DNA from 3 places in the Burkholderia sp. NLJ2 genome. Region 2 is predicted to be linked to each of the others. Evidence: predicted binding sites of a transcription regulator. Region 2 holds the regulator's gene; each other region holds the start of a gene.
What was found. Region 2 encodes LexA, which represses DNA repair genes until DNA is damaged. Its sites were predicted from a motif close to ACTGTATNNNNATACAGT; they were not measured.
Positions count from the first base shown of each region.

Region 1: a site for LexA is predicted at 7,978-7,995, ahead of R9B84_RS30410 (DUF2471 family protein). Genes of this name have one in related genera too.
Region 3: a site for LexA is predicted at 8,089-8,106, ahead of recA (recombinase RecA). Genes of this name have one in related genera too.

Region 1 is NZ_CP137810.1:1,796,417-1,806,740, reverse strand. It holds gene R9B84_RS30450 (HlyD family secretion protein) at 1-202, opposite strand, end outside; gene R9B84_RS30445 (MarR family winged helix-turn-helix transcriptional regulator) at 267-698, opposite strand; gene R9B84_RS30440 (LysR family transcriptional regulator) at 806-1,726, opposite strand; gene R9B84_RS30435 (MarR family winged helix-turn-helix transcriptional regulator) at 1,839-2,267, shown strand; gene R9B84_RS30430 (aconitase X) at 2,492-3,739, shown strand; gene R9B84_RS30425 (aconitase X swivel domain-containing protein) at 3,732-4,181, shown strand; gene R9B84_RS30420 (AraC family transcriptional regulator) at 4,206-5,288, opposite strand; gene R9B84_RS30415 (FAD-dependent oxidoreductase) at 5,364-7,397, shown strand; gene R9B84_RS30410 (DUF2471 family protein) at 7,504-7,914, opposite strand; gene R9B84_RS30405 (LysR family transcriptional regulator) at 8,135-9,028, opposite strand; gene R9B84_RS30400 (NAD(P)H-dependent oxidoreductase) at 9,115-9,894, shown strand; gene catC (muconolactone Delta-isomerase) at 10,032-10,322, opposite strand.
Region 2 is NZ_CP137808.1:1,754,347-1,764,670, forward strand. It holds gene R9B84_RS08095 (LysR family transcriptional regulator) at 1-7, shown strand, start outside; gene mnmH (tRNA 2-selenouridine(34) synthase MnmH) at 72-1,199, shown strand; gene R9B84_RS08105 (permease) at 1,196-2,254, shown strand; gene R9B84_RS08110 (hypothetical protein) at 2,356-2,778, shown strand; gene R9B84_RS08115 (ABC transporter permease) at 2,814-3,647, opposite strand; gene nodI (nodulation factor ABC transporter ATP-binding protein NodI) at 3,654-4,568, opposite strand; gene R9B84_RS08125 (universal stress protein) at 4,900-5,397, shown strand; gene R9B84_RS08130 (DUF2939 domain-containing protein) at 5,485-6,201, opposite strand; gene R9B84_RS08135 (hypothetical protein) at 6,231-6,566, opposite strand; gene lexA (transcriptional repressor LexA) at 6,593-7,240, opposite strand; gene R9B84_RS08145 (sulfate ABC transporter substrate-binding protein) at 7,505-8,542, shown strand; gene cysT (sulfate ABC transporter permease subunit CysT) at 8,665-9,558, shown strand; gene cysW (sulfate ABC transporter permease subunit CysW) at 9,555-10,324, shown strand, end outside.
Region 3 is NZ_CP137808.1:2,996,454-3,006,777, forward strand. It holds gene R9B84_RS13815 (PglL family O-oligosaccharyltransferase) at 1-1,430, opposite strand, end outside; gene R9B84_RS13820 (pilin) at 1,584-2,180, opposite strand; gene R9B84_RS13825 (TerC family protein) at 2,278-2,982, opposite strand; gene sucD (succinate--CoA ligase subunit alpha) at 3,140-4,021, opposite strand; gene sucC (ADP-forming succinate--CoA ligase subunit beta) at 4,086-5,252, opposite strand; gene R9B84_RS13840 (DUF2889 domain-containing protein) at 5,321-5,929, opposite strand; gene recX (recombination regulator RecX) at 6,074-6,943, opposite strand; gene recA (recombinase RecA) at 6,943-8,013, opposite strand; gene R9B84_RS13855 (response regulator) at 8,204-8,932, shown strand; gene R9B84_RS13860 (sensor histidine kinase N-terminal domain-containing protein) at 8,950-10,324, shown strand, end outside.

The sequences.
Region 1 (10,324 bases), on a different replicon from region 2:
CGGTCACGTCGCCGCCGACATAGGCATCGTCGGTGCTCTCCTGAAAGCGCAGCACGAACAGCCAGTCGAGCGCGGCCGCAGCCACCACGACAACGACGGCGATCACCGCGATGCGCATCCACGGCACGCGGCGTTGCTGCTTCGCGGGCCGGTCGATTGTGACTGCCTCGCGGGAGGCAGTGGCTTCCTGGGTCGTTTCCATCGATTCACCTATGTATATGCACTTATCAAAACGACCGACGACATCGCGTCGATCGGGGAAGGGGTTAGCGCTCCGGCAGGTTGTGCGTGATCCGGAACAATTCGTCTCTGAGACGGGCCGCCTGCGTCGACCCGAAACACCGCTCGAACGCTTCCTGCGCGGCGAGCCAGTGCACGTGCGCGTCGGCGACCTTCGTTTCGCCGTGCTCGGTCAGCGCGAACGTCTGGCCGCGGCACGGCGGCTCGATCCGGCCCGTCACCAGCGCCGCGCCGACGAGCGGCTTGAGCGCGCGCAGCAGCGCGGTGCGTTCGATCACCAGCACGGCCGACAGCGTCGCCATCGTCAGGCCCGGCCGCTCGCGCAGCAGCGCGAGAATGCTGTACTGCGACGGCGTGACGCCCGCCCGCGACAGGTAACGCTCGTAGAACTGCGAGATCCGGCGAGCGGCTTGCCGGACCGCGAAGCAATCGTCATCGGTTAGCGTGGTCTTGTGCATGTGCACATGTTAGGGCGCGGGGCGGGGCGAAGCGATGGGTGGAGCAAGATCAGATTGGTGTCGTGGCTGTACCAATCGGCGTCAGGCCGGCGCGTTCGCGCGCCGGATCAGGCCGCGGCCGGAACGATCCGGCCCACGCGGTCGCAATAGGCGGCCGTGTAGTCGATGAACGCCTTCACCTTCGCGGGCAGCAGCGCGCGGTTCGCGTACGCGAGCTTGATCTCGACGAACGCGTCGACGAGATCGGCGCCCTCCAGCAACTGCACGAGTGCGCCCGACGCGAGTTCGGCTTCGACGAGCGTTCTCGGCACGACGCCGATGCCGAAGTCGTGCATCACCATTTCGCGGTTGAAGACGGGGCTGTTCGACGAGATGTCGAAGCGGTACGGCACGGTCAGCGTGTCGCCGTCGACGCGGAACGACAGCGCGGGCCGGCGCAGCGACGGCGATATCGGCACGAACGGATGATCGGCCAGGTCGGCCGGCGTCTCGGGGCGCGAATGCGCGCTCAGATACGCGGGCGTCGCGACGATCACGACCGGAATGCGCTCGACCAGCCGCACGATGGTTGTCTCGCTCGTCAGCATGTACGGCACGACGATGCCGATGTCGTAGCCTTCGCCGACGAGATCGACGGGGCGCTCGGTCAACGTGACGTCGAGGCGCACCTTCGGATGCGCGCTCTTGAAGCCGGCGATCAGCGGCACGAGCCGGTTCAGCGCGGCCGTCGTGTGCGCGACGAGGCGCAGCAGGCCCTCGGGTTCGCGCGTCTGCGTCTGCGCTTCCACTTCGAGCGCGTCGAGCTCGTCGAGCACGGCCGCGCAGCGCTCGTAGATGCGCTCGGCGGTTTCGGTCAGCGACACCTGGCGCGTGGTCCGGTGCAGCAGCCGGCTGCCGAAGCGCGCCTCCAGATCCGCGACGGCACGCGACACGACAGGCCGCGCGAGGCCGTGCATGTCGGCGGCGCGCGTGAAGCTGCGCATCTCCACCACCGACCGGAAGATCCGCAGCTTGTCGATGTAGTCCATGTCCGTCTCCTTGACGCGATGGCGGAACGCCGAACCTACCCATCCGGCCAGCGGCCTCGTTACGGCGGAGTGTACATTGACTTTATGCATATGCACATATAAATTGCGGAGCATGAACGACATCCAGATTGCCCAAGCGTGCAACTGCCTCGCGCTGCGTCAGGCGGCGCGATTCGTCACGCAATTGTACGAACGCCACCTGGCCCCGGTCGGCGTCACGCCCGCGCAGTTCTCGATCATGGCGAACCTGACCCGTCGGCCCGGCCTGCTGATGAGCGAACTCGCCGAGTCGCTCGTGATGGATCGCACGACGCTGCTGCGCGCGCTGAAGCCGTTGCAGCGCGACGGCTTTGTCGCGACGGCCGCGTCCGAGCACGATGCGCGCGCGCATGCGCTGAGCCTCACGAAGCTCGGCGAAAGCACGTTCGCGCGGGCGTTGGTCGCGTGGCAGGCTGCGCAGGACGAATTCGAGACGCAGTTCGGCCAGGGGCGCGCTAAGGCACTGCGCGATGAACTGTTCAGCCTTACCGCGGAACGCTAGGCGGGCAGCAGGTGGCTCGCGCGTTGCGACGAACTGGAGCGCAATTCGAGCCATCGGACGCTTCGGCGGTGTTCGAAGCACGGAAGCGTGGCATCCGCGACCGAGAATTGGTTTTCAAGCTGTCCGGATGGATGGTGATCTGGACAGTTTTTATTTCCAGTTGTAGAGTCCTCTGACGGATTTCACGGGCCGGCGCCGCCGGCACGAGTCACGAGGAGCAACCGATGCTGCAGTTGAGCGACCGCGACGACGCGATGTTGCGCGGGGATTTCGGCGACGGCGTCGCGCGAGCGATGCGGATCGTCACGCGCACGGCCGACGTGATGTCCGCGCCGCACTTGATCGACATCACGTCCGCGCATATCGACGGCTGTCTTTATCACGGCCAGACCAGTCTCGATTTCGTCGAGTATTTCGTCGACACAGGTGCGAAGGTCGCGGTGCCGACCACGTTGAACGTCGGGTCGCTCGACCTGATCCATCCCGAGCTGTACCACGGCGATCGCACGATCCAGCGCGATGCGCAGCGCCTGATGGACGCGCATCTGCAACTCGGTTGCGAATCGAGCTTCACGTGCGCGCCGTATCAGTTGAAGAACCGTCCCGCGAAAGGCGAGCAGATCGCGTGGGCCGAATCGAATGCGATCGTGTTCGCGAACTCGGTGCTCGGCGCGCGCACGAGCCGATACGGCGATTTTCTCGATCTGGCCGCCGCGATCACCGGGCGCGCGCCGTATGCGGGTTTGCATGTCGAAGCGAACCGTGCCGCGCGGATCGTGTTCAACGCGCCGGACTTCAGCGGCCTGCCGTCGCGCGATATCTATTTCGCCGCGCTTGGTTTGCTGATCGGAAAAATCGCGGGCGCGATCGTGCCGGCGATCGTCGGGCTGCCGGCGGATACCACCGAAGACGAACTCAAGGCGTTGGGTGCGGCCGCCGCGTCGAGCGGGGCCGTCGCGCTGTTCCATGCGGTGGGCGTGACGCCCGAGGCGCCGACGCTCGACGCCGCATTGCACGGCCGCGCGGCGCAACGCACGGTCGACGTCGCGATGGCCGACCTCGACGAGATTCGCCGCACGCTGAACCACGGCGCGGCCGGCGACGCACTCGTCGCGGTGGCGCTCGGCACGCCGCATTTCTCGCTGGCCGAATTCCGCACGCTCGATACGTTGCTCGACACGTTCGACGGCAAGCCGGCCTGCGATTTCTACGTGAACACGAGCCGCTTCATTTTGTGGGAGCTGGGCGAAGCCTGCCTCGCGGACAAGTTCGCCGCGCGCGGCATCCAGATCGTCGTCGACACCTGCACGTACATTACGCCGGTGATGAAGCAACTGTCGGGGCTGGTGATGACCAACTCGGGGAAATGGGCGTCGTATGCGCCCGCGAATATCGGCGTGACGGTCGCGTACGGCAGCATGCGCGAATGCGTGCGGTCGGCGTACGAAGGAAAGGTGCGATTCGATGACTGACGCGACGGGCAAAGGTCTGACGGGCGACACGCTCGTGCCGGGCAGTGCATGCGCGGGCGCGTTCGTGCTCGACAAGCCGCTCAGCTTCTGGGGCGGCTACGATTCGGGCGCGGGCAGGATCGTCGATCGCGGGCATCCGCAGGCCGGCGCGAGTCTCGCCGGCAAGGTGATGGTGATGCCGCACGCGAAGGGTTCGAGTTCGAGCAGCAGCGTGCTCGCGGAAGCCGTGCGCAACGGCACGGGGCCCGTCGGGATCGTGCTGAAGGAGCGCGACCTGATCATCTCGATCGGCGCGATCGTCGCCGCCGAGCTGTATGCGATCGCGGTGCCGGTGGTGTGCGTGACCGATGACGTGTATGACGCGATCGTCGCCGCAACCGGCGAGGTGCGGATCGAGGCGGGCGACGGGGATGGCGGTGCGCGGATCTATCTCGGCGGCTGACGCATCGCGCGCCAGCCAGCCGATTTACTCGTGCGACGGGTCGCCGGCCGCTTCCCGATACGCGCTCGGCGTCTGCCCGGCCCAGCGCCGGAACGCGCGCGTGAAATTCGCCGGGTCGGTGAATTGCAGCCGCTCGGCGATCGTCTTCAGGTCGAGATCCGACGCGGCGAGCAACTGCTTCGCGTCGCGAAACCGCGCTTCGTCGAGCAAGTGCCGATAGCTCGAACCGGCTTCCTCCAGCCGGCGCCGCAGCGTGCGCGTCGAGACGAGCAGCGCGTCGGCGAGTGTTTCAGGCCCCGGATAGACGCCAGCCGATCGCGCCAGCTCCGCGCGCACGCGTTCGACCAGATCGCCTTCCTCCTGCCGCACCTGTGCATACTCGCGCTCGACCTGCACGAGCGCCTGCCGGTGCGCGACTTCGTCGGCGAGAGGCAGCGGCCAGTCGAGCACGTCCCGGGCGATCCACAGCGCGTTTGCCGCGCAACCGAATTCGACCGGCGGCAACTGGTCGCGATAGCGCGCGAAATACGCGGGCTCCGGCCACATGAATTGCAGCGCGATTGGCGGCGACGCGCGGCCGGCCCATTGCGAGATGTTCTGCGCGAGCCCGGTCAGCACGAATTCGAACATCACGTGATGCTGCAGCACGGGGCTGGCCTGCACGCCGTGCAGCTCGAGCGTCGCGCCGCGTTCGTCTTCCGCATAGGTCAGCCGATATTGGCGGTTGCGCATCCGGAAGTAGCGTTGCGTGACGGACAGCGCTTCGCGGATGTCCCGCGCGGTCAGCGTCGCGTAACCGAGAAAGCCGTGCACGGTCGGCTTGAGCAACAGCCCGAACGCGAGCCCGATGCCCGGATCGCCGCCGATCTCGATCGCGTTGAGCACGAGCCGCCCCCATTGCGACGGCGCGACGCGCGCGTCGGGTTCGGCCAGCACCGCGTCGCGCAGGCCCGTGCCGGCACGCACGGCGGCCAGGTCGACGCCGCGCGCGGCCAGCGCCTGCAGCAGCAGACGCGTATAGGCGACCGGAATCGTCGGCCGGCGCAGCCCGAGGCGGTCCTTGGCGAGTGGGGAGGTCATGTCATTTTGGCCGGAAATGACAAGCATTATGGCTGTTTGCCCCCTCACGTTCAAGGCGGCGCGCGCCTACGATGGCAGGCATCGCTTACTGGCAGGATCATCATGACGACCCCCTTTCCCCACCTGCTCGCGCCGCTCGATCTCGGCTTCACGACGCTGAAGAACCGCGTGCTGATGGGCTCGATGCACACGGGCCTCGAGGACAGCCGCAAGACGCTGCCGCGGCTCGCTGAATATTTCGCCGAACGCGCACGCGGCGGCGTCGGCCTGATCGTGACGGGCGGCTTCGCGCCGAACGTGGCCGGCTGGACCAAGCCGTTCGGCGGCACGCTGATGACGTCGGCCGCCGCGCGGCGGCATCGCGAGATCACCGGCGCCGTGCATGCCGAGGACGGCAAGATCGCGCTGCAGATCCTGCATACGGGCCGCTATGGTTACCACCCGTTCGCGGTCGCGCCGTCGAAGATCAAGTCGCCGATTTCGCCGTTCGCGCCGCACGAACTGAGCGCGGGCGGCGTCGAGCGGCAGATTCGCGCGTTCGTCCGCTGTGCGAAGCTCGCGCGCGAAGCCGGCTACGACGGCGTCGAGATCATGGGCTCCGAGGGCTACCTGATCAACCAGTTCATCTCGATGCATACGAACAAGCGCACCGACCGGTGGGGCGGTTCGTACGAGAACCGCATCCGCTTGCCGATCGAGATCATCGAGCGCACGCGCGAAGCGGTCGGCCGCGATTTCATCCTGATCTACCGGCTGTCGATGCTCGACCTGATTCCGGACGGCAGCGACTGGAGCGAAACGGTGCAGCTTGCGAAGGCCGTCGAGCGCGCGGGCGCGACGATCATCAACACGGGGATCGGCTGGCACGAGGCGCGCGTGCCGACGATCGCGACGTCGGTGCCGCGCGGCGCGTTCGCGTGGGTGACGAAGAAGATGAAGGGCGAAGTCGGCATTCCGCTCGTGACGACCAACCGGATCAACCGGCCGGAAGTGGCCGAGCAGATCCTCGCGGACGGCTGCGCGGACATGGTGTCGATGGCGCGCCCGCTGCTCGCGGATGCCGAGTTCGTCGTCAAGGCCGCGCAGGGCCGCGCCGACGAGATCAACACCTGCATCGGCTGCAACCAGGCGTGTCTCGATCACGCGTTCAAGAACAAGATTGCGTCGTGCCTGCTGAACCCGCGCGCGTGCCACGAGACGGAGCTGAAATACACGCCCGCGCAGCAGCCGAAGCGCATCGCGGTGGTCGGCGCGGGGCCGGCCGGGCTCGCATGCTCGACCGTGCTCGCGCAGCGCGGCCACCAGGTCGACCTGTTCGACGGCGCCGCCGAGATCGGCGGCCAGTTCAACATGGCGAAGCAGGTTCCGGGCAAGGAAGAGTTTCATGAAGCGCTGCGCTACTTCGGTCGCCAGGTCGAGCTGACCGGCGTGAACCTGCACCTGAACCGCCGCGTCGACGCGAGCGACCTGATCGCGGGCGGCTACGACGAGATCGTGCTTGCGACCGGCGTCGCGCCGCGCGACCCGAAGATTCCCGGGCAGGACGGGCCGAACGTGCTCAGCTATATCGACGTGCTCGCGGGCAAGCAGCCGGTCGGCAGGCGTGTCGCGGTGGTGGGCGCGGGCGGGATCGGCTTCGATGTCGCCGAGTATCTGGTACAGGACGGCGAGTCGCCGGCACTCGATCTGGAAGAGTGGAAGGCCGAGTGGGGCGTGACCGACCCGGCCGCGACGCGCGGTGGCGTGACGCGTGCGCAGGTTGCGGCGCCCGCGCGTGAAGTGACGCTGCTGCAGCGCAAGGCCGCGCCGCTCGGCAAGGGGCTCGGCAAGACGACTGGCTGGATTCACCGCGCGACGCTGAAGATGAAGCAGGTGAAGATGATCGGCGGCGTGAACTACGAGCGAATCGATGCGCGCGGGCTGCACGTGTCGTACGGCGAGCAACGCACCGATCACGAGCTGATCGAAGCCGACACGATCGTGCTCTGCACGGGGCAGGAGCCGCAGCGCGCGTTGCTTGCGCCGCTGCAGGCGGCCGGGCGCTCGGTGCACCTGATCGGCGGCGCGGAACTGGCCGCCGAACTCGATGCGAAGCGCGCGATCGATCAGGGCGCGCGGCTCGCGGCGCGGCTCTGATCGCTCGATGGCGCGGCTACGCGTGGCCGCGATGGCATGCGCTGTCCCAGGATTCGGCGCTCGCGCCGGCGCGGCCCTGACCGGAAGGCCGCGCCGGCCGCCGGGGTCATTCCATCTCGACGCGCTGTGCCTCTGTCTCTTCCGCTTCGAGCATCGCCTTGACGATCAGATAGACGGCAGGCAGATCGTCGTCGTCGCGCTTCCAGTCGACGGCTTCCTCGATGTCCGCCGCGACCATTCGGCTGTCGCGCAGCCGGATGAATGCATCGACGACGGTCGGATCGTTGCGGTTCAGGAAACCGGCGTTCGAGAACGCAAGCTCCTCGACATTCAACAGCGCCTGCCAGCTCATCGTGCGGACCGCGGCCGGATGGCTGCGCCGCCGCAGGCCGAGCGCCCGCTGCGCGGGGGCGCCGACGACGCGTTGAAGATCGACGACCGCCTGCCGCGCGGCGCGCTCGAAGTGGATCGGGTTGAAACCGGGTTGCTCGGGATCGAATGCGGATGACTGGAACATGGTCGCCTCACAAAAATCCGTCCGTCGATGGGTGACGGAATTCGGGTCAAATGGTGCAAAAGCACTGTAAATATATACAGTGTTCGAGGCGGTTTCAAGTCCCGAATGAAGAATCTTGCAGCAGGGCCGGGCGGCCCTGGCGAAGGCGGCCGAAACCGGCAATCGGGCGCCGTCCGGCACGCTGTTCCCCGCCGTGCCGAATCCGGCCGCCGTCGTTGGCTTATACCGATGCCGCAATCGTCTCCCGCAGCCACCGATGCGCCGGATCGCGATGCACGCGTTCGTGCCACAGCATCGACATTTCATAGCCGGGCACCTCGACCGGCGCTTCCACGACGCGCAGCGCAGGCACGTCGCGCACGAGCCGCTCGGGCAGCATCGCGACGAGATCGGTGCTGGCGACGGCCGACATCACGAACAGGAAATGCGGCACGGACAGCACGACGCGCCGCGTGGCGCCAACTTTCGCGAGCGCTTCGTCCGTCACGCCGAAGAAGCCGCCGCCGTCGGGCGACACGATCACGTGTTCCAGCGCGCCGAACTGCGCGAGCGTGGGGCGCCGCTTCAGCTTCGGATGCCCGGCGCGGCCGATGAGCACGTATCGCTCGACGAACAGCGGCAGGCGCCGCATGCCGGCCGGCGAGCCCTCGGTCGTATGGAAGGCCAGGTCGATGCCGTTGCGCTCCGCATCCTGCTCGATGCGCGGCGGCACGAGCTCGACGACGGCCAGCCGCGTACCGGGCGCGGCCGCCCGCAGCGTGTTCAGCGCGGGCAGCACGATCGTCGATTCGCCGTAGTCGGTCGCGGCCACGCGCCACGTGTTCGTCGCGGTCGCGGGATCGAACGGCGTGGCGGGAATCACCGCGCGTTCGACGGCTTCCAGCGCGTCCCGCAACGGCTCGCGCAGCGCTTCCGCGCGCGCGGTCGGCCGCATCCCGCGCGGCCCCGGCAGCAGCAGAGGGTCGCCGAACAGGTCGCGCAGTTTCTGCAACTGCACGCTGACCGACGGTTGCGACATGTTCAGCTTCTCGGCCGCGCGCGTGACGTTGTGCTCGACGAGCAGCACGTCCAGCGTGACGAGCAGGTTCAGGTCGAGTCGTCTGAGATTATTCATGGCTATACCTGGAATATCAGGAATTCATTTCAAATATACCTTCGGCGGCGGCATCCTGCAGTCATTCAATCAACGGAGTGACGAACATGAATGTGCTGATCGTTTATGCCCATCCCGAACCGCGTTCGCTGAACGGCGCGCTACGCGACTTTGCCGTCGAGCATCTCGAAGCGGCGGGCCACAGCGTGCAGGTGACCGACCTCTATGCGATGAACTGGAAGGCGGCGTTCGACGCGAACGACGTGACCGATCGTGCGCCCGATGCGCGTTTCGATCCGTCGCTCGACTCGAAGCACGCGTTCGCGACGGGCACGCAAAGCGAAGACATCGCGCGCGAGCAGGACAAGCTGAAGTGGGCCGATGCGGTGATCCTGCAGTTTCCGCTGTGGTGGTTCTCGATGCCGGCGATCATGAAGGGCTGGGTCGAGCGTGTGTATGCGTACGGTTTTGCCTATGGCGTCGGCGAGCATTCGGATACGCGCTGGGGTAACCGCTACGGCGAAGGTTCGCTTGCCGGCAAGCGGGCGATGGTGATCGTCACGGCGGGCGGGTGGGAATCGCACTACAGCCCGCGCGGCATCAACGGGCCGATCGACGACGTGCTGTTTCCGATCCAGCACGGGATTCTGTATTACCCGGGTTTCGACGTGCTGCCGCCGTTCGTGATCTACCGGACGGGAAAGATGAACGACGCGCGCTTCGAGGGAACGCGCGCGGCGCTCGGCAGGCGTCTCGACGATCTGTGGACCACGCAGCCGATTCCGTTCCGGCGGCAGAACGCGGGCGATTACGAGATTCCGGGGTTGACGCTGAAGGAGGAGGTCGCGCCGGGGAAGGCGGGGTTTGCGGCGCATCTGGCCGCGTGACAGATGCCGCGCATCCCGATGCGGTGCGGCACCCGCTACCGCGGAATGCAAAACGACACGGGCGCCCTGCGAGAAATCGCCGGCTACCAGTGTCGCCTGTCTCGCGGTCGTGGGTAACGGCCGCGATTCACCTTGATTTACCGATCGTCTTCCCGCACCGAAGACGGATGCCGGCACAGCGCCCGCACCTCGAGCTCCATATACGGAAACAGCGGCAATTGACTGAGCAGGTCATGCAGTTGCTGCACGCTCTCGACATCGAAAATGCTGACGTTCGCATAGCGCCCCGCGATCCGCCACAGATGTCGCCAGATCCCTTCGTTCATCAGCCGCTGGCACATCGCCTTTTCTTCCGCCTTCAGCGTTGCCGCCTTGACCGGATCCATGTCCGCCGGCAGACGGACCGTCATTTCCACATGAAACAGCATCC
Region 2 (10,324 bases):
GAGATAATCGGCAATCCGCCTTCCGCGCCCATGCGGCTCACCGAGCCGCATCGCCCCTGTTCGACGCCAAATTGAAGAACCTGATTGTCACCCTCGATCGCGCCGGCGAGTTCGACGAGATCATCGACGTGCGCACGCCGCTCGAGTTCGCCGAGGACCATATTCCCGGCGCGCTGAACGCGCCCGTGCTCAGCAACGATGAACGCGTGCTCGTCGGTACGATGTACCGGCAGGTGTCGCCGTACGAGGCGACCCGCGTCGGCGCCGCGATGGTCGCGCGCAACATTGCGCGCCATCTCGACACGACGTTCGCCGACCGTCCGCGCAACTGGCGGCCGCTGATCTATTGCTGGCGCGGCGGCAAGCGCTCCGGCTCGATGACGACCTGGTTCAACCTGATCGGCTGGCAGGCGCGCCAGCTCGACGGCGGCTACAAGGCGTATCGCCGCTCGGTGTGCGCGACGCTCGACACGCTGCCGACGCGCTTTCGCTATATCGCGCTCGTTGGCCACACGGGCTGCGGCAAGACGCGCCTGCTGAACGCGCTGCGCGACGCGGGTGCGCAGACGCTCGATCTCGAGGCGCTCGCGTGCCATCGCGGCTCGCTGCTCGGCGCGCTGCCGGGCACGCCGCAGCCATCGCAGAAGGGGTTCGATTCGGGGCTCGTCGAAACGCTCGGACGTTTCGACCCCGAATGGCCGGTATTCGTCGAATCGGAAAGCCGCAGGATCGGGCTCGTGCAGTTGCCGATCGCGCTGGTCGAAGCGTTTCACGCGGGGCCGTGGGTGCAGGTCGAAGCGGCACACGACGAGCGCATCGCGTTCCTGCTCGACGATTACGGCCACCTGTTCGACGACCCGGCTGCGTTCAAGGCGCAGCTCCATCGGCTGATCGGGCTGCACAGCCGCGATGAGGTGACGAACTGGAAAGCATTGATCGATGCGAACGCACGGGCCGAACTGTTCACCACGCTGATCGACAAGCATTACGATCCCGCCTATGCGCGCACTTATCGCGCGGCATACAACAAGCCGAACCGGGTACTGACGTTCGCGTTCCGGCCCAACGCGGCCGACGCGCGCGATCAGGCACAGACGCTGCTGGCCCAACTCGCGCAGGCCGGGCTGTCCGCATCGGCCGCACTTGCGGCGGGCGCGGGATCTGCAACCGATAAAGACCAAACCACGACCACACGATGACGACCACACGCACCCAACCCAATCCGGCCCTCGGCTGGATGACTTTCCTGCTGATCGCGGTCGCGGGACTGTTCTATGTGAAATGGTTTCCGTACTACAACAAGGCGTTCGTTGCCGCCGAGCACCATTCGATCGGCCAGTCGATCCTGATGGGCACGTCGGCGGCTGCGCCCGAGCCGTCGCTGAAGGCCGCGCTCGACTACGCGTGGGCGTACGGCAAGGCGATCTGGCAGGCGATGGTGCTCGGCCTGCTGCTGGGTTCGGCCGTTCAGGCGCTGCTGCCTGCGCACTGGGTCGCACGCGTGCTCGGTCGCACGGGCTTCGGCAGTGTCGCCGCCGGCGGGCTGCTGTCGCTGCCCGGGATGATGTGCACGTGCTGCGCGGCGCCGGTCGTCGCGGGGCTGCGTGCGCGCCATGCGTCGCCGGGCGGCGCGGTCGCATTCTGGCTCGGCAACACGGTGCTGAACCCGGCGGCGCTGGTGTTCATGGGCTTCGTGCTCGGCTGGCACTGGAGCGCGCTGCGCCTCGTGCTCGGCATCGCGATGGTGTTCGGGATCGGCTATCTGCTGAACCGCATTGCTCGCCCTGAAGACCGCAGCATCGACGACGCGCAGCTCGCCGCGCTGGCGGCCGAGCAGGCCTCGGCCGGCAATCCGTTCGTCCGCTGGATGAAGCTGCTTGCCCGCATGGCCGTGCGGCTCGTGCCCGAATACATCGTGCTCGTGCTGCTGCTCGGCGCCGCGCGGGCATGGCTGTTCCCGCATATCGGCCCGGACATCGGCAATCATCTCGGCTGGATCGTCGCGTTCGCGGTCGCAGGCATGCTGTTCGTGATCCCGACGGCCGGCGAGGTGCCGATCATCCAGGCGATGCTGTCGCTCGGCATGGGCGTCGGCCCGGCCGCCGCGCTGCTGCTGACGCTGCCGCCGATCAGCGTGCCGTCGCTCGCGATGCTCGCGCGTTCGTTCAAGCCTTACATGCTGGCGATCGTCGCGACGCTCGTCGTCGTGTTCGGGATCGCGAGCGGCTTGCTCGCGGTCGCGTTCGGGTTCTGACGCGCGCGAGCGGCGCGCCGGGCGGGCGCGATCGTCGTATTCATCCGGCGCCGCCGTTGCACGCGTGCGGCGCCCTTTACAAGAAGCAAACAGGAAAACGCATGACCCAACCGAAGATTCATCCTCGACTCGAAAAGGCGCTGACGCGCGGCGATCTCGCGATCCGCCAGGCCAATTCCGCGCGGGCGACTGCCGTGCTGAACGCACTCGGCACGATGATCATCGAGGCCTCCGCAACGATCGGCGTCGACGCCAGCATCGACATTCCGCAGGGCGACCGCATTTACGATCCCGTCAACGGCCTGTGGCCGCAGAAGATGCTGGTGTCGTTCGACGGCCCGGTGGACGAGGCCGACAAGGACGAGCTGCGCTCGGTCTTTCTGGTCGCCGACGATCCGGGCACGCAGTTCCGCGTCGAATGGCATCGTGCGGACGGCAAGCTCGGCCGCCAGGAAGGCGGCCCGCTCGCGACCGTCGCGTTCCTGACCGACGTCGAGATTCCGTGGAGCGACGACGACGAGTAACGTCGTCATGAAGCCGGCGCCGTGCGCGCCGGCCGTCAGCGCATCATCCGCCGCCGGAACAGCCACGCGGACAGCAGGAATCCGCCGACCGCGTAGCCGGCGAGCACTGCAACGTGCAACGCAACGTCCGTCGCCGGCCGGCCGAGCATCGCGGGCCGGATCAGCTCGACCGCGTTCGCGAGCGGCAGCGCATGCGCGGCGTGCTGCGCGACCGGCGGCAACTGCGTGATCGGGAAAAACACGCCCGACAGCAGCAGCATCGGCGTCAGCACGAGCGTCTGATAGAACATGAAGAAATCGTAGGACGGCGCGAGCGCCGTGACGATCATCGCGACGCTGGCAAACGCGAGGCCCGCGAGCGCGATCACGGGCAGCGCCACGAGCATCGACGGAAACTGCGCGTAGCCGAGCGCGCCCGCGACGAGCATGATCGCGACACCCGACAGCATTGCCTTGCTGGCCCCCCAGACAATTTCGCCGAGCACGATGTCGCCGAGTGCGAGCGGCGTATGCATGATCGCCTCCCAGGTGCGCTGCACGTGCATCCGCGAGAAGCCCGAATACATCGATTCGAAGCTCGCGGACATCATCACGCTCGACCCGACCGTGCCGGCCGCGAGGAACGCGATATACGACACGCCGTCGACATGGCCGAGCATCAGGCCGAGCCCGAAACCGAGCCCGAACAGATAGATCATCGGATCGGCAAGATTGCCGAACATCGACGCGAGCGCGAGCTTGCGCCAGACGAGATAGTTGCGCCGCCAAACGGCGACCCAGTTGGTTGCGTTCGCCGGCATCGCGATCGCGAAGCGTGACTCGCGCGGCGGGGCCGAAGGTGCGGCGGCGGAATAGTTGCGGACATCCATGATCGATCAGTCCTGCATTTCGCGGCCCGTGAGCCGCAGGAACACATCCTCCAGATTGGCCGGGCGATGCAGATAGCGCAACCCCGTACGACCCTTGATCCGCGCGCTGAGCGGCTCCGGGTCGCTCACGTAGCAGAACAGCGTCTCGCCGCTGATCTCGGTGTGCTTCGCGAACGCCGACAACTCGTCGCGCAACGCGGCCGGGTCGGGCCCGTAGATCTCGATCACGTCGCAGCCGATCTCCGATTCGATCAGCGCATGCGGCGCGCCTTCGGCGATCTTCCGGCCTTCCTCGATGACGCACAGGCGGTCGCACAGACGTTCGGCTTCTTCCATGAAATGCGTGGTGATCAGGATCGTCTTGCCGCGCGCGAGCAGCGAACGCAGCCGCTCCCACATCAGGTGCCGCGCTTGCGGATCGAGGCCGGTCGTCGGCTCGTCGAGCACCAGCACGTCGGGATCGTTGACGAGCGCGCGGGCGAGCGTGAGGCGGCGCTTCATGCCGCCGGACAGCTCGCCGACCTTTGCATCGGCTTTGTTCTCGAGCTTCGCGAACTCGAGCAGCGGCTGCACGAGCGCGCGCGCAGCCTGCGCCGACATCCCGAAATAGCGGCTGAACACGAGCAGGTTTTCGCGCACGGTGAAATCGGGGTCGAGATTGTCGAACTGCGGGACGACGCCGACGCGTTGGCGCGCAAGCCGTGCACGCGATGGAACCGGTTCGCCGCACAGCGAAATGGTGCCCGCATCAGGATACGCGAGGCCGAGCAGCATCTTCAGCGTGGTGGTCTTGCCGGCGCCGTTCGGCCCGAGCAGGCCGTAGCATTCGCCGGCCTGCACGTTGAAGGACAGGCCGTTGACGACGAGCTTGTCGCCATAGCGCTTTTCGACGTTGCGGAGATCGATCGGTGCGACGGACATGGGTATGTTGTCGTTGTAAGCGGGCGCTTTCCGCCGCCCGATGCGTGGCCGGTTGGCGAACGGATCGGGCGAACGCGTGTCACATGGGCATGACCGAAGCGCACGACGCCGGCGCGTCACGAACCGCTGGGGTACGAACGGGCCATTCTAGTGCATCGGCTGCGTCTCTTCAGCGCATGCCTGCACGATGCGATGCATGTGCGCACCGATCGTGCACCGCATCATCGCGCACGCGCCGAGCGGGGCGAATCAGCGTTTTCCATCCCTTGCGTCCTGAATTGCGGCGCACCATGATGAATGCGTAGGCTCGTTGTCGCGATAGGGAGGTTTCATGGCTAGCTACAACAAGATTTTGCTGTGTTACGACGGCTCGCTCGAAGGGCGCAAGGCACTGCGTTGCGGCGCCAATCTGGCAATGGACCTGAAGGCCGAAACGCACTTGCTGTCGGTCGTCGACATGCGATCGAGCATTGCGCAAAGCGCAGGGCTGCTGACCGATGTCGCGTGTGGCCGCTTCGAGGAAACCGCGCGCGAAATCCTGCAGGAAGGCGTGAACTGGCTGCGCGAGCGCGGCGTGCAGGCCGAAGGCCATTTTGCGTTCGGTTACCCGATCGACGAAATCGCGAATCTCGCGTCGGAGCTGAAGGTCGACCTCGTCGTCGTCGGCCACCGGTGCCGCAGCGGGCTGTCGAGATGGTGGATGGGGTCGGGCAATACGCAACTGCTCGATCGCGTGAACTGCAGCATTCTGGTTGCGTGTTCGTCGGCGGAAGAGCAGAAGGCCGAAATCGCGCGCGAGCGTGAAGCGGCCACGGCGAGCGGCAAATGATCTGATGACGCAATGACGGCCTGACCGGCGATGCGCGCCGGTCAGGCGCCGCGCCGCATCAGCGGCGCGGGCGTTGACCGCGGCCGGCTACGCATGCAGGTCGATCGCGGACAGCTTCCACGAGAACAGGCCGAAGCGGTGGAATATCGCCGCATAGCGCGTGCCGTCGGCACTGCGCTGGTAGGTCACGACGAAATCGTCGACATTCCGGTAGCCCGCGCTGGTTTGCTGCTGATGCGGCGTGTGCGTTGCATCGTTCGCGCTGGCCGGTGCGGCGGCGGCCGGCGCCGGCGATGACGCAGCCGCGGCGGCTGCGTTGCTGCCCGGAACGGCTGCGCTCGCCGGAGCCGGATTGGCGGGTGGTGCGGCCGGTGCACTGCCCGGTGCATTGCCTTGCGGCAGATTCGACCATTCGGGCGGGCGCTCGCCCGGATTGCCGCGTGGCGGCAATCCGCTCATCAGCGCGGCCACGCCCTCCGGAGTCGCGTACGCATCGACCAGCGGGCCGATCAGCGCGGACCCGATCAACGCACCGATCACCGCGAACGGATTGTCTTTCTTCACCGCGTCGATCCGGCGCATCAACTCTTCCGTAACCTGCTGCTTCAGGCTGATGCGCAACGACGGAAAATCGACATATTCACTGATGGCCTGCGCATCGCGTGCATCGATCGCCGATTTCAGGCGACCGAGCGCGACGTACGGCGATGCGTATGCGTAGCCGATCGCCGCAATGACGGCGACGGCCAGCACGACGATCAGCAGTGGCTTGAGCCGCCATGTGCGGCCCGAGGATCCAGTCACGTTGCCTCCGGTGCGGGAATGCTCCGCAATCAGAGACCGCCTTGCGCGGCCGATCGTTCCTCCGCGATGCAGTGATCGATCATCCGGCACACGGCATCGATCGTGCCGACCATGATCAGGCGCGACCGGCCGTGATAGACGCGCACCGGGGCGCGGCGCGCGGGTTCCGCATGATTCAGGCCGGCGTTCAGCGATACCCGCGCGAAAGCGGGGAGCGCCGATGGCAGCAGGGACGCCTGCCGTTCGACTGCGACTTCTTCTTTCACAGGCGCTGCCGCGGACAGCGGCGCGCAAGGCGTGCGGCCGCGCAGATGACGCAGGCGACCGAATTGACGGAAAGGCAGCAGGCGGGCAAGGCGTTCCATGATGTTCTCCTAAGCGAGACGGAATGTCAGAGTTCGCCCGAGCGGATCAGCCCGACGGCGATGCCTTCCAGCGCGAATTCCGCGCTGCCGGCCTTGACGAAGATGTTTTCGTAATCCGGGTTCTCCGCGATCAGCTCGAGACCGCCCGGCCGGCGCATCAGGCGCTTGACCGTGACGTCGTCGCCGAGACGCGCGACGATGATCTGGCCGTCCTTTGCCTCCGTGCGCTTCTGCACGGCGAGGAGGTCGCCATCGAGAATGCCGGCATCGCGCATCGACAGGCCGCGCACCTTCAGCAGGTAATCGGGCTTGCTGGAGAACAGCGCGGGATCGCACGCGTAATGCTGCGAGATGTGCTCCTGCGCGAGGATCGGGCTACCGGCCGCGACGCGGCCGACGAGCGGCAGCGACAGTTGCATCAGGCTGGCGTGCGGCAGCGTGAACTGGTGCGGGGAATCTTCGAGGCCGAGCAGGCGGATGCCGCGCGATGCGCCGGCGGCCAGCTCGATCACGCCCTTGCGCGCCAGTGCGCGCAGATGCTCCTCGGCCGCATTCGGCGAGCTGAAGCCCAGTTCGGCCGCGATCTCGGCACGGGTGGGCGGGAATCCGGAGCGCTCGATCGCGCGACGGATCAAGTCGAACACTTGCTGCTGACGGGCGGTGAGTTTGGTCATGGCTCAACTGTATGGATAGACAGTGAGCTGTATTTTTATACAGTACTTCGCGAATTTCAAGTGTTACTTGAGGTTCGACGCGATCACGCCGGTTCCGGCGTGATTTCGTGACGTTCGGACGCCGGTTCATCTGCCGCAACCGTCCATCCCGTATGCGTTAGCACTTTTGAGTATTAAAAAATGAAGAACGATTATTTTTAATCATGTAACCCGTTCGTTAGACTGGCCCGACATCGCAATACCGACAACACTGGAGAACCAAGGATGGCGAAGCGCAATACGGGGCTGGTGGGCGGAGTGGGCCGCCTGATCGCAACACTCGCGCTGGGCGCGGCGGCGACGCTGGGCGTTGCGACGCACGCGCAGGCCGATACGACCTTCCTGAACGTGTCGTACGACCCGACGCGCGAGCTGTATCAGGATTTCAACCAGGCGTTCGGCAAGGAGTGGAAGGCGAAGACGGGCGAGACCGTCAACTTCAAGCAGTCGCACGGCGGCTCGGGCGCGCAGGCGCGCTCGGTGCTCGACGGCCTGCAGGCCGACGTCGTCACGCTGGCGCTCGCGTACGACATCGACGCGCTCGCGAACAAGGGGCTCGTCAACAAGGACTGGCAGAAGCGCCTGCCCGACAACGCGTCGCCGTACACGTCGACGATCGTGTTCCTCGTGCGCAAGGGCAATCCGAAGGGGATCAAGGATTGGGACGACCTGACCAAGCCGGGCATCTCGATCGTCACGCCGAACCCGAAGACGTCGGGCGGCGCGCGCTGGAACTACCTGGCCGCGTGGGCATATGCGGTGCACAAGCCGGGCGGCAACGAGCAGACGGCGAAGGAATTCGTCACGAAGCTGTACAAGAACGCGGGCGTGCTCGATTCCGGCGCGCGCGGCGCGACCACGAGCTTCGTGCAGCGCGGGATCGGCGACGTGCTGATCGCATGGGAAAACGAGGCATTCCTGTCGGTCAAGGAGTTCGGCACCGACAAGTTCGAGATCGTCGTGCCGTCGGTGAGCATCCTGGCCGAGCCGCCCGTCGCGGTGGTCGACAAGGTGGTCGACAAGAAGGGCACGCGCAAGCTGGCCGACGCGTACCTGAACTTCCTGTACAGCCCGCAGGGCCAGGAGATCGCGGCGCGCAACTACTACCGGCCGCGTTCGAAGAACGTGCCGGCGGAACTGACCAAGCAGTTCCCGAAGCTGAAGCTGTACACGGTCGACGACACGTTCGGCGGCTGGACGAATGCGCAGAAGACGCATTTCGCGGACGGCGGCGTGTTCGATTCGATCTACAAGCCGCAGTAACGCCATAACGACAGCGGTGCGCCACGACAGCGCGCCGCATCCCCGACGGGCCGCCGGCGCAATTCATCGCGCCGGCGTTTGCGTCGGACCCATGAGCAGCATCGACCCAGCAAGAGCATCCGATGACGACGTACACCTTTCGCAAGCCGAGCGCGCTGCCCGGTTTCGGCGTGACGCTCGGCATCACGGTGGCCTATTTGAGCCTCGTGGTGCTGATTCCGCTCGCCGCCACGTTCCTGAAGACCGCGACGCTGTCGTGGGACCAGTTCGTCACCGCCGTCACGTCGCCGCGCGTGCTCGCGTCGTACCGGCTGACGTTCTCGGCCGCGCTCGGCGGCGCGCTGATCAACGCCGTGTTCGGCTTCCTCGTCGCGTGGGTGCTCGTGCGCTACACGTTCCCGTTCAAGCGCCTCGTCGATGCGATCGTCGACCTGCCGTTCGCGCTGCCGACGTCGGTCGCCGGCATCTCGCTCGCGGCCGTTTACGCGACCAACGGCTGGGTCGGCCAGTATCTCGCGCCGCTCGGCATCAAGATCGCGTTCACGCCGGCCGGCGTGCTGGTCGCGCTGACCTTCATCGGGCTGCCGTTCGTCGTGCGCACCGTGCAGCCGGTGCTCGAGGATTTCGAGCGCGAGCAGGAAGAGGCCGCTGCGTGCCTCGGCGCGTCGCGCTGGCTGACGTTCCGCCGCGTCGTGCTGCCGGCCGTGCTGCCGGCGCTGCTGACCGGTTTCGCGCTGGCATTCGCACGCGCGCTCGGCGAATACGGGTCGGTGATCTTCATCGCCGGCAACGTGCCGATGAAATCCGAGATCACGTCGCTGCTCATCATCACGAAGCTCGAGCAGTACGACTACGCGGGCGCGACCGCGCTCGCGGTCGTGATGCTGGTCGTGTCGTTCCTGATGCTGCTGCTGATCAACACGCTGCAATGGTATTTGCAGCGCAGGACGAGCAAGGGTGCAAGCGGCCCCGCGCCCGCGACCGTTACCGCAACCGCAGCAGGAGGCCAGCAATGAGCCAGGAGGCCACCGTCGTGCTGAAAACCCCGTCGTCGGCCGCGCAAGGGCGCGCCGCGAATCGGCTCGACCCCGTCAGCGAGTCGCGCGTCGTGCGCTGGCTGCTCACGGGCATCGCGCTGACGTTCCTCGCGTTCTTCCTCGTCGTGCCGCTCGCCGCGGTGTTCGTCGAGGCGCTGCGCAAGGGCGTCGGCTTCTATCTCGAATCGCTGGCCGATCCCGACGCATGGGCGGCGATCAAGCTGACGCTGACCGTCGCCGCGATCGCCGTGCCGCTGAACCTCGTGTTCGGCGTGTGCGCGTCGTGGGCGATCGCGAAGTTCGAATTCCGCGGCAAGGCGCTGCTGACGACGCTGATCGACCTGCCGTTCTCCGTGTCGCCGGTGATCTCCGGCCTCGTGTACGTGCTGCTGTTCGGCGCGCAGGGCTGGCTCGGGCCGTGGCTGCAGGATCACGACGTGCAGATCATCTTCGCGGTGCCGGGCATCGTGCTCGCGACGATCTTCGTCACGTTCCCGTTCGTCGCGCGCGAGCTGATTCCGCTGATGCAGGCGCAGGGCACCGACGAGGAAGAGGCCGCGCGCGTGCTCGGCGCGTCGGGCTGGCAGATCTTCCGCCGCGTGACGCTGCCGAACGTGAGGTGGGGCCTGCTGTACGGCGTGATCCTGTGCAATGCGCGCGCGATGGGCGAGTTCGGCGCGGTATCGGTCGTGTCGGGCCACATCCGCGGCGTGACCGACACGATGCCGCTGCACGTCGAGATCCT
Region 3 (10,324 bases), 1.2 Mb from region 2:
GCGCCGAACAGCAGCGACGGCGCGTCGCGATACTGCGCGGCCGGGTCGTTGCCGTAATACAGCACTTCCGCGCGCTGGTAGTCGCGCAGCACGGGCACCGCCGCCAGCACGCCGCCGAACGACAGCACCGCGAACAGCCCGAACGCCGCGCGACCCGGCAGGATGCGCAGCGGCTTCACGTCGAGCAACCCGATCACGAACATCGCCGGCAGCAGGAAGAACATGTACTGCTGCGGATACTCGACGAGCGCATGCATCAGCAGGATGCCGATCAGCGCGAAGCCGAACACGCGCGTGCTCGACTGCGGCGCGCGCAGCGCACGCACGAACCACATCACGAGCGTGACGACGAGCACGCCAAGGCCGGCGAGACCGGACTTCGCGAGCAGGTCGATGAAGATGTCGTGCGAGTTGTTCGCGATCTCGACGCCACCCATCGTGCGCACGAGCGCAAACTGGTGCGACGGGAATTCGCCCCAGCCGACGCCGAGCAGCGGATGTTCGCGGAACATCGCGAGCCCGTACTTCCACAGGGCGAGGCGCGGCGCGATCTGCCCCGCGTCGCGCATCCGGTCGGCCGCCGATTCCGCGAGATTCAGGTGATAGTGCACGTTGGCCCAGCGCACCGCGACGTTCACCGCGATGAACGCGACCGCGAGCACGACCGGCATCAGCCACGCACGCGTATTGCCCGGCGCGCGGCGCGATTCGAGCCACGCCATCCAGAAGCCCGCGACGACCATCACCGCAACCTGCAGCCACGGCCCGCGCGACACCGTCAGCGCGAGACCGACCGACAGCACGATCGACAGCACGAACCACGCCCATACCGCGAGCCTGCGCGTCTGCACGAGATACAGCGCGCCGGCGAGCGCGAACGCGATGTAGGTGGCCAGATGGTTCGCCTGCGCCATGTTGCCGTACGGGCGGCGATCGGCCGCAACGTTGTACATCACGACGAACGGCGATACCGCCGACTCGAGGTGGAACAACTGCACGATCTGCGTTCCGACCGCGAACACGCCGCCGACGAGCAGCGCACCGGCCATCATCCGCGAGACGATTTCGGCCAACCCGTCGCGCGCGAGCGCGTAGCCGGCCTGCATCGCGACCAGCGCAGCGGCAAGATAACCGACCGCCAGCCAGTTCATCGACGGTACCTTGAGCTGCATCAGCGCAACCTGCGCGATCAGCACCACGGCGAACCCCAGCGGCACGACGAACGCGGCCGGCGCGGCAAACGGCTCGGCCGCACGGCCCGTCCGCGCGAGCAGGACGACCGACAGCCCCACCAGCAGATACAGCACCAGCGCGGAAAACTCGGAATAGAAGGTCGGGATCGGATACGTGTGATTCGTGATCGCATACGGCACGATCAGGGCGACAGCCAGCGCAACGAGCGACAACGAACGGGAAAAAGTAGAAGGCATGAGCGAACCGGATGTCAGCAACCGGCGCACTATACAAAACTTTCCCCCCTCTGTGCGGGGCCGTCGCGCGGCCACCCGGCGCCGCGGGACCGGCCCGGCCGGCCAAAGCGGCGGCCGGCGTGCCGCGCGCGCCGCCCTCCTCCTCCGCCGGCGCTATGCGCGGCACTCCGCTGGCGCATATTTCGCGGGCAGCGTCGCGGCGGTGCCCGGCAGCGGCCCGGCCCCCGGCGCCGGCAGCGACGACGCATCCTTGCCGGCGGCAAAGCACTCCCATGCGATCGCGCCGGCTTGCATCGCGCCTTTTTTGAGCGCCACGCGCGCGGTGGGTGCGTCGGCCTTGTCGGGCGCGGATGGCACGAGCACCAGCGTATTCGTGCCGGCCGCGGCGACGCGGGTCGTGAACGCAACCGAAATCTGGCCGGTCTCGCCGTCGATGGCAACCGATTCGACGTTGCGGGTCGCGGCCGGCGGGCTGTAGCCGCCGTCGAGGCTCGCGCCGCTCGCCGCGTTGTCGGCAACCGCGAGCCGCGCGGACGACGCGAGCGCGAGCCCCTCGCCGACGCGCGAACGCGCGAGGTAATCCTGGTACGCGGGAATCGCATAGGCAGCGACGACGCCGACGATCGCCAGGACGATCATCAGCTCGATCAGCGTGAAGCCGGCCGGCCGCCAGCGCGGCGACGGCCGGTTCGCGCGCCGCAGATCGGCGGCAACGCGACGGAACAGGGAAACGGAAAAGGCTTCGAACATGGCAGGCTCCGGAAACGAAAAACGCCTGCCGGTAAAGGCAGGCGTCTCGATCGTAGCCAGCGGGTCGCGATTCCGGCAGTCGGCCGGACGGCCAACGTCAGTGCGCGCGCGGTGCGCCGTGGCGCCGTCTGAGCGCGTAACCGGCCGCCACGACGAACAGTGCGCCGGCCATGCTCGCGCCGTAGATCGCGGGTGGCGTATCGAGCACCGGCCAGCGATCGCCGACCGGGTCGTTCACGATCAACCCGCCCGCGATCCAGCCGAGCAGCGCGGCGCCGAGCGTGACGACGATGGGGAAGCGGTCGAGCAGCTTCAGCACCAGCGTGCTGCCCCACACGATGATCGGCACGCTGACGACGAGCCCGAAGATCACGAGCGCCATCCGGTGCGACGGGTCGGCCTGCTCGGCCGCGCCGGCGATCGCGATCACGTTGTCGAGGCTCATCACCGCATCGGCGATCACGATCGTCTTCACGGCGTCCCACAGCCGGTCGGCCGGCTTGATGTGGTCGTGCGCGTCGGCGGCCGGCGCCATCAGCTTGACGCCGATCCACAGCAGCAGCAGCCCGCCGCCGATCTTCAGGAATGGCACGTCGAGCAGCGCGACCGCGAACGTGATCAGCGCGACGCGCAGCAGGATCGCCCCCGCGGTGCCCCAGACGACGCCGCGCAGCCGCTGGTTCGCCGGCAGGTTGCGGCAGGCGAGCGCGATCACGACCGCATTGTCGCCGCCGAGCAGGATATCGATGATGACGATCTGGAGAACGGCGCCCCAGTGCAGCGACGTCAGGAATTCGAGCATGGGGGTGAGGTGCAGGATATGGCCACCCGGCGGGCGGCCCGGTTCGTCGCCGGCACATGCGTAGCGCATGCCCGGTGCTTACGAATTCATTGCGCGAGCATAACAAAAAACGCCGGCAAAGCCGGCGTTTTCTGCAGGACGAACCCAGGCGGAAATATTACAGCGCTGCCTTCAGCAGGCGGCCCATTTCCGACGGGTTGCGCGTGACGGTGATGCCGCACGCTTCCATGATTTCCAGCTTCGCTTCGGCCGTATCCGCACCGCCCGAGATCAGCGCGCCGGCGTGGCCCATGCGCTTGCCCGGAGGCGCCGTGACACCCGCGATGAAGCCGACGACCGGCTTCTTCATGTTGGCCTTGATCCACTCGGCCGCATTGGCTTCGTCCGGACCGCCGATTTCGCCGATCATCACGACCGCATCCGTATCCGGATCGTCGTTGAACATCTTCATCACGTCGATGTGCTTCAGACCGTTGATCGGGTCGCCGCCAATACCGACTGCCGACGACTGGCCGAGGCCGAGTGCCGTCAGCTGCGCAACGGCTTCATACGTCAGCGTGCCCGAACGCGACACGACGCCGATGCGGCCCTTGCGGTGGATGTGACCCGGCATGATGCCGATCTTCAGTTCGTCCGGCGTGATCGTGCCCGGGCAGTTCGGCCCGAGCAGCAGCGTCTTGCGGCCTTCGCGGCGCATGCGGTCCTTCACTTCGATCATGTCGCGGACGGGGATGCCTTCCGTGATGCAGATCGCGAGATCCAGATCGGCTTCGACCGCTTCCCAGATCGCAGCGGCAGCGCCTGCCGGCGGAACGTAGATGACCGACACGGTCGCGCCGGTTTCTTCCTTCGCTTCCTTGACGCTCGCGTAGATCGGAATGCCTTCGAAATCTTCGCCGGCCTTCTTCGGGTTCACGCCCGCGACGAATGCTTCGCGGCCGTTTGCATATTCACGGCAGGCGCGCGTATGGAACTGACCGGTTTTGCCGGTGATGCCCTGCGTGATGACCTTCGTGTCCTTGTTGATCAGAATCGACATGTATTTTGACCTCTGTTCGATTGGCGTCGCGTATCTGCCGCGCCGCCATGCGTATTCGATAGCGTTACTTGCCTTCGGCAGCCGTGACGACCTTCTGCGCGGCTTCTTCCATGCTGTCCGCCGAGATGATCGGCAGGCCCGAGTCGGCCAGCATCTTCTTGCCGAGGTCCTCGTTCGTGCCCTTCATGCGCACGACGAGCGGCACCTTCAGGTTCACGGCCTTCGAACCGGCGATCACGCCTTCCGCGATCACGTCGCAGCGCATGATGCCGCCGAAGATGTTCACGAGGATCGCCTTCAGATCCGGGTTCTTCAGCATCAGCTTGAACGCTTCCGTGACCTTCTCGGTCGTAGCTCCTCCGCCGACGTCCAGGAAGTTCGCCGGTTCGCCGCCGAACAGCTTGATGGTGTCCATCGTCGCCATCGCCAGGCCTGCGCCGTTCACGAGACAGCCGATGTTGCCGTCGAGCGAGATGTACGCGAGGTCGAACTTCGACGCTTCGATTTCAGCCGGATCTTCTTCGTCCAGATCGCGGTACGCGACGATTTCCGGATGACGGAACAGCGCGTTCGAGTCGAAGTTGAACTTCGCGTCGAGTGCGATGACCTTGCCGTCGCCGGAGACGTTCAGCGGGTTGATTTCAGCCAGCGACGCGTCGGTTTCCCAGAATGCCTTGTACAGGCCTTGCAGGATGGCACGCGCTTGCGGAATCGAAGCAGCCGGCACGCCGATCTTCGCGGCGAGGTCGTCGGCCTGGGCGTCGAGCAGGCCGGTCGACGGCTCGACGATGACCTTGTGGATCAGTTCCGGGTGCTTTTCGGCAACTTCTTCGATGTCCATGCCGCCTTCGCTCGAACCCATCAGAACGATCTTTTGCGTCACGCGATCAACGACGAGGCTGACATACAGTTCCTGCTTGATGTCGGCGCCTTCTTCGACCATCAGACGGTTGACCTTCTGGCCTTCCGGACCGGTCTGGTGCGTGACGAGCTGCATGCCGAGGATCTGGTTCGCGTATTCGCGAACTTGCTCGATCGACTTCGCCACCTTCACGCCGCCGCCCTTGCCACGGCCACCCGCGTGAATCTGAGCCTTCACGACCCACACCGGGCCGCCCAGCTCTTCCGCCACCTTGACGGCCTCGTCAACCGAGAACGCCGGCTTGCCGCGCGGTACCGCGACTCCGAATTTCCGCAGGATTTCCTTACCCTGGTACTCGTGAATCTTCATGCGTGATTCCCTTCAGTCTGAGAGTTGGATGAAAAGTCGCTTAAGACGCTTCTTCGAATGATTTCCGTTCATTCCTTCGTGCTGCCTTCACCGGGCACGTTCGGCCGCTCCGCGCCATACCAGCGCGGGTAGTACTGCCGCACGACCTCGCCGTCGAACCGCAGCGCACGGCAGCGGCCGAGCTGGAAAGGCGGTTCGTCGTGCACGCCGTCCTGATCCGGCCCTTCGCCCCCCTCCTCGCGCACGTTCCACACGTCACCGGCGAACGCCTGGATCGCTGCCGTCGGCAGCACGGCGCACAGTTCGGTGAGATGGGAGCAGCCTGCGACACCGGACAAAAGTCGGTTCGCATCGCGGCGGAAGTGGCGGAAGAGATTGAGCCCGATGAGGGCCCGATAGGCGGGAGGGGCGGATTGACACTGACCGGGATAGGGCACCCATTCCGAAGACGCTTCGGCGTCGACGACATTGAGTTCACGATCGATAGTCACGCGCAGCCAGAGTTCGTGGATCGGCAGGCCTTGGGGCCGGATGCCCGACGCAAGCGCGACATCGCGCGGCTTGTGGTCGGTCAGGCAGGCTTCGATGTCCCACAAGCCGTCGCCGCGCTCGTAAGCTTCCGCTCGGATTGCGCGTCGATGTCGCAACTGACGGGGCACGGGCTCGGATAGCGGCATGCTGGAGGTTGAGGCCGAAGAGGAAAACCAAAGGATTTTAGCATATTGGGTATTTGAGACAGTTTGACGCGACGGCGGGTATTCCCGCCTGTCCGGAAGCGGTTGCGTTGCAGCAAAATCGCGCGCCACGCGCGCTCGGAGCGATCAATCGTCGATCGGGAAATCGTCGCCGACCTTCAGCAACTTCACGATGGTCGCGCTCGAGAAGCCGCGCGCGGCGAGAAAGCGCGCCTGCTTCGCACGCTCGGCCGGTGTTTGCGGCAGTGCACCGAACTTCTTGCGCCAGACAGCCTGCGCGCGCACCCATTCGGTCTCGTGCAACTGCGCGTTCACTTCCTCGACGAGGACGTCGCCGACCGCATGGCGCTTCAGCTCGCTGACGATGCGTGCGACACCGACGCGCGACGCACGACGATGCACGAGGCTCTCGGCAAAGCGCGCGTCGGACAGCCAGCCATCCTTCTCCAGCGCATCGAGCACCGGTTCGACGGACTCGTCTTCGCCGACATACGGCGCGAGCTTGCGCGCGAGTTCCGTGCGGCTGTATTCACGCCTCGACAGATAACCGAGCGCGCGGCCTTTCAACGAACGCGGCGGCTTCGACGACTTGCGTTCGCCGGCGCCCGGATCGTTGCCGGAAGCAGCGCTTGAAGCACCGCCCGCCGCACGGCGCGTGCGGCGCGGATGCTGGCTGCTGCGCGTATAGACATCTTCCGTCGCAGGCGCCGACGCATCGGATGCGCGATCGCCCGGGAAGCTGACACCGGACACGCGACGGCGGGACCGGTCGTGCGCGTCGAACGATTCATCGTCGTCGAACGGATCGTCCGGCGCGGCAATCTCAAACGAAACGAGGGCATCGTCGGATGCCCTCGTCGCGGTGCGGTTCGCGGCGTTGCTGCCGGCGACCCGCCGATCGGCGCCCGAGGATCCGGCTCGCCGGCCGGAGCGATCCGCCGTTTCCGGCGCGTCGCTCTCCTCCGGCTCGCCAGCCTGACCTCGGCGCCCGACCATCACTCTTCTTCGTCCACCGCCTCGGCTTCGTTGCCTGCACCATCGGGCATTGCGACGACGCCGAGCGATTCGCGGATGCGGTTCTCGATCTCGCGCGCGATTTCCGGATTCTCGCGCAGGAATTCACGCGCGTTGTCCTTGCCTTGGCCGATCTTCTCGCCGTTGTAGCTGTACCAGGCGCCCGCCTTGTCGACGATCTTCGCCTGCACGCCGAGATCGATGATCTCGCCCTGACGCGAAATGCCCTCGCCATACAGGATGTCGAAGATCGCTTCGCGGAACGGCGGCGATACCTTGTTCTTGACGACCTTCACGCGGGTTTCGTTGCCGATCACCTCGTCGTTCTTCTTGATCGAGCCGATCCGGCGGATGTCGAGACGCACCGACGCATAGAACTTCAGCGCGTTGCCGCCCGTCGTGGTTTCCGGGTTGCCGAACATCACACCAATCTTCATACGAATCTGGTTGATGAAGATCACCAGGCAGTTCGTGCGCTTGATCGTGCCGGTGAGCTTGCGCAGCGCCTGCGACATCAGGCGGGCCTGCAGACCCGGCAGCGAATCGCCCATCTCGCCTTCGATTTCGGCCTTCGGCACGAGCGCCGCGACCGAGTCGATGACGATCATGTCGACCGAGCCCGAGCGCACCAGCGCATCGGTGATTTCCAGCGCCTGCTCGCCGGTGTCCGGCTGCGAGATCAGCAGCTCCGGCACGTTCACGCCGAGCTTCGACGCGTACTGGACGTCGAGCGCGTGCTCGGCATCGATGAACGCGGCCGTGCCGCCGATCTTCTGCAGCTCGGCGATCACCTGCAGCGTGAGCGTGGTTTTACCGGACGATTCCGGACCGTAGATCTCGACCACCCGGCCGCGCGGCAGGCCGCCGACGCCGAGCGCGATGTCGAGCCCCAGCGAACCCGTGGAGACGACCTGGATGTCCTCGGCCGCCTCGCCGTCGCCCATCCGCATGATCGACCCTTTGCCGAACTGCTTCTCGATCTGCGCGAGTGCGGCCGCCAGCGCCTTGCTCTTCTCGGCGGTCATCCCGGAGCCCTTCTTGCTTTCTTCCATGAATCGTCCTTTGCTATGATGAGCAGCGTCTGTTAAAGGCGCGCCCGCTTTCAAGCGCCGCCCACGAATGCAGACACTGTATAAAAAAACAGTGTTTTATGCAAGCCCGCAATGCGGGCTGCGTTATACACAAATAACTTCGGAGACAGCCGCGCCGGCGTGAACGCCCTGCCGGCCATCGGTCAGCAACATGCGAATTCTCATCGCCGAAGACGACAGCATACTCGCGGACGGCCTCACCCGGTCACTCCGCCAATCGGGCTATGCGGCCGACCACGTGAAGAGCGGCGTCGACGCCGATACCGCACTGTCGATGCAGTCATTCGACCTGCTGATCCTCGATCTCGGGCTGCCGAAAATGTCCGGGCTCGACGTGCTCAAGCGCCTGCGCGCCCGCAATTCCAACCTCCCCGTGCTGATCCTGACCGCCGCCGACAGCGTCGACGAGCGCGTGAAGGGGCTCGACCTCGGTGCGGACGATTACATGGCCAAGCCGTTCGCGCTCAACGAGCTCGAGGCGCGCGTGCGTGCGCTGACCCGGCGCGGCGCGGGCGGCGGCCCGACCGTCGTGCGGCACGGCTCGCTCGCGTTCGACCAGGTCGGCCGCATCGCGTATGCGAACGAACGCGTGCTCGATCTCTCCGCGCGCGAGCTCGGCCTGCTCGAGGTGCTGCTGCAGCGGATCGGCCGGCTCGTGTCGAAGGAGCAGCTCGTCGACCATCTGTGCGAATGGGGCGAGGAAGTCAGCAACAACGCGATCGAAGTCTACGTGCACCGGCTGCGCAAGAAGATCGAACCGAGCGGCGTGCGGATCTCGACCGTGCGCGGCCTCGGCTATTGCCTGGAAAAGGTCGCGCCCGCCGCGCCGGCCGACACGACAGCGCCCCAGCCCGCGGTGGCCGGCACGCCGCTGCGCTGAAGCCGGGCGTCGCCGCGATGGCCACGCCGGCCCATTCCCGCCACCCGACCGGCGCGCCGTCGTCGGCCGCCGACGAGGCGCGCGACGCGCGCTACGAGAACCCGTTCGCACCGCCCGACGAAACCGATGCGGCCGAGGCCCCGCGCCCGCGCTCGCTGTTCGGCGAAATCCTCGACTGGATGCTCGCGCCGCTGCTGCTGCTGTGGCCGATGAGCATCGCCGTCACCTATCTCGTCGCGAAAACGATCGCGAACAGCCCGTTCGACCGCACGCTTGAAACCAACGCATACGTGCTCGCACGGCAGATCCACCCGGTCAACGGTGTCGCCGAGCTGACGCTGCCGGAGCAGGCGCGCGACTTCCTGCGCGCGGACAACGTCGACAGCGTTTACTTCCAGGTGCTCGGCACGCGCGGCGAGCTGGTCGCGGGCGAAGCCGACATGCCGCTGCCGCGCGACGAGGACCGCCCGCCGCCGGGCGTCGTCGTGTTTCGCGACGACCTGCTGCGCGGCAACGACGTGCGCGTCGCGTATACGACGGTCGCGCTGCCGCAAGCGAGCGGCGTGCAGCCCGTGCTCGTGCAGGTCGGCGAGACGCTCGACAAGCGCAACGCGCTCGCGAACGACATCATCAAGGGCGTGATCCTGCCGCAGTTCGTGATCCTGCCGCTCGCGATCCTGCTCGTCTGGTTCGGGCTGTCGCGCGGGCTCGCGCCGCTCAACGCGCTGCAGGCGCACATCCGCGCGCGGCGGCCCGACGACCTGTCGCCCGTCGAGGCGCAGCGCGCGCCGCCCGAGATCGAACCGCTCGTCACGTCGTTCAACGACCTGCTCGCGCGTCTCGAACAGAACATGGCGCTGCAAAAGCGCTTCATCGCCGACGCCGCGCACCAGATGAAGACGCCGCTCGCGGGCCTGCGCACGCAGGCCGAGTTCGCGCTGCGCCACCCCGTCCCGCCCGACGTGCAGCGCTCGCTCGAGCAGATCGCGACGAGCTCCGAGCAGGCCGCGCGGCTCGTCACGCAACTGCTTGCGCTCGCGCGCGCCGAGAACCGCGCGAGCGGGCTCACGTTCGAGCCGGTCGAGATCGCCGCGCTCGCGCGGCGCGCGGTGCGCGACTGGGTGCAGGCCGCGCTCGCGAAGCGGATGGATCTCGGTTACGAAGGCCCGCCGGACGACGCGCCGCTCGACGTCGACGGCAATCCGGTGATGCTGCGCGAGATGCTCGGCAACCTGATCGACAACGCGATCCGCTACACGCCGGCAGGCGGCCGCATCACCGTGCGCGTGCATGCCGAGCCCGCGGCGCGGCTCGTGCATCTCGAAGTCGAGGACACGGGCCCCGGCATCCCGACCGCCGAGCGCGAGCGCGTCGTCGAGCGCTTCTACCGGA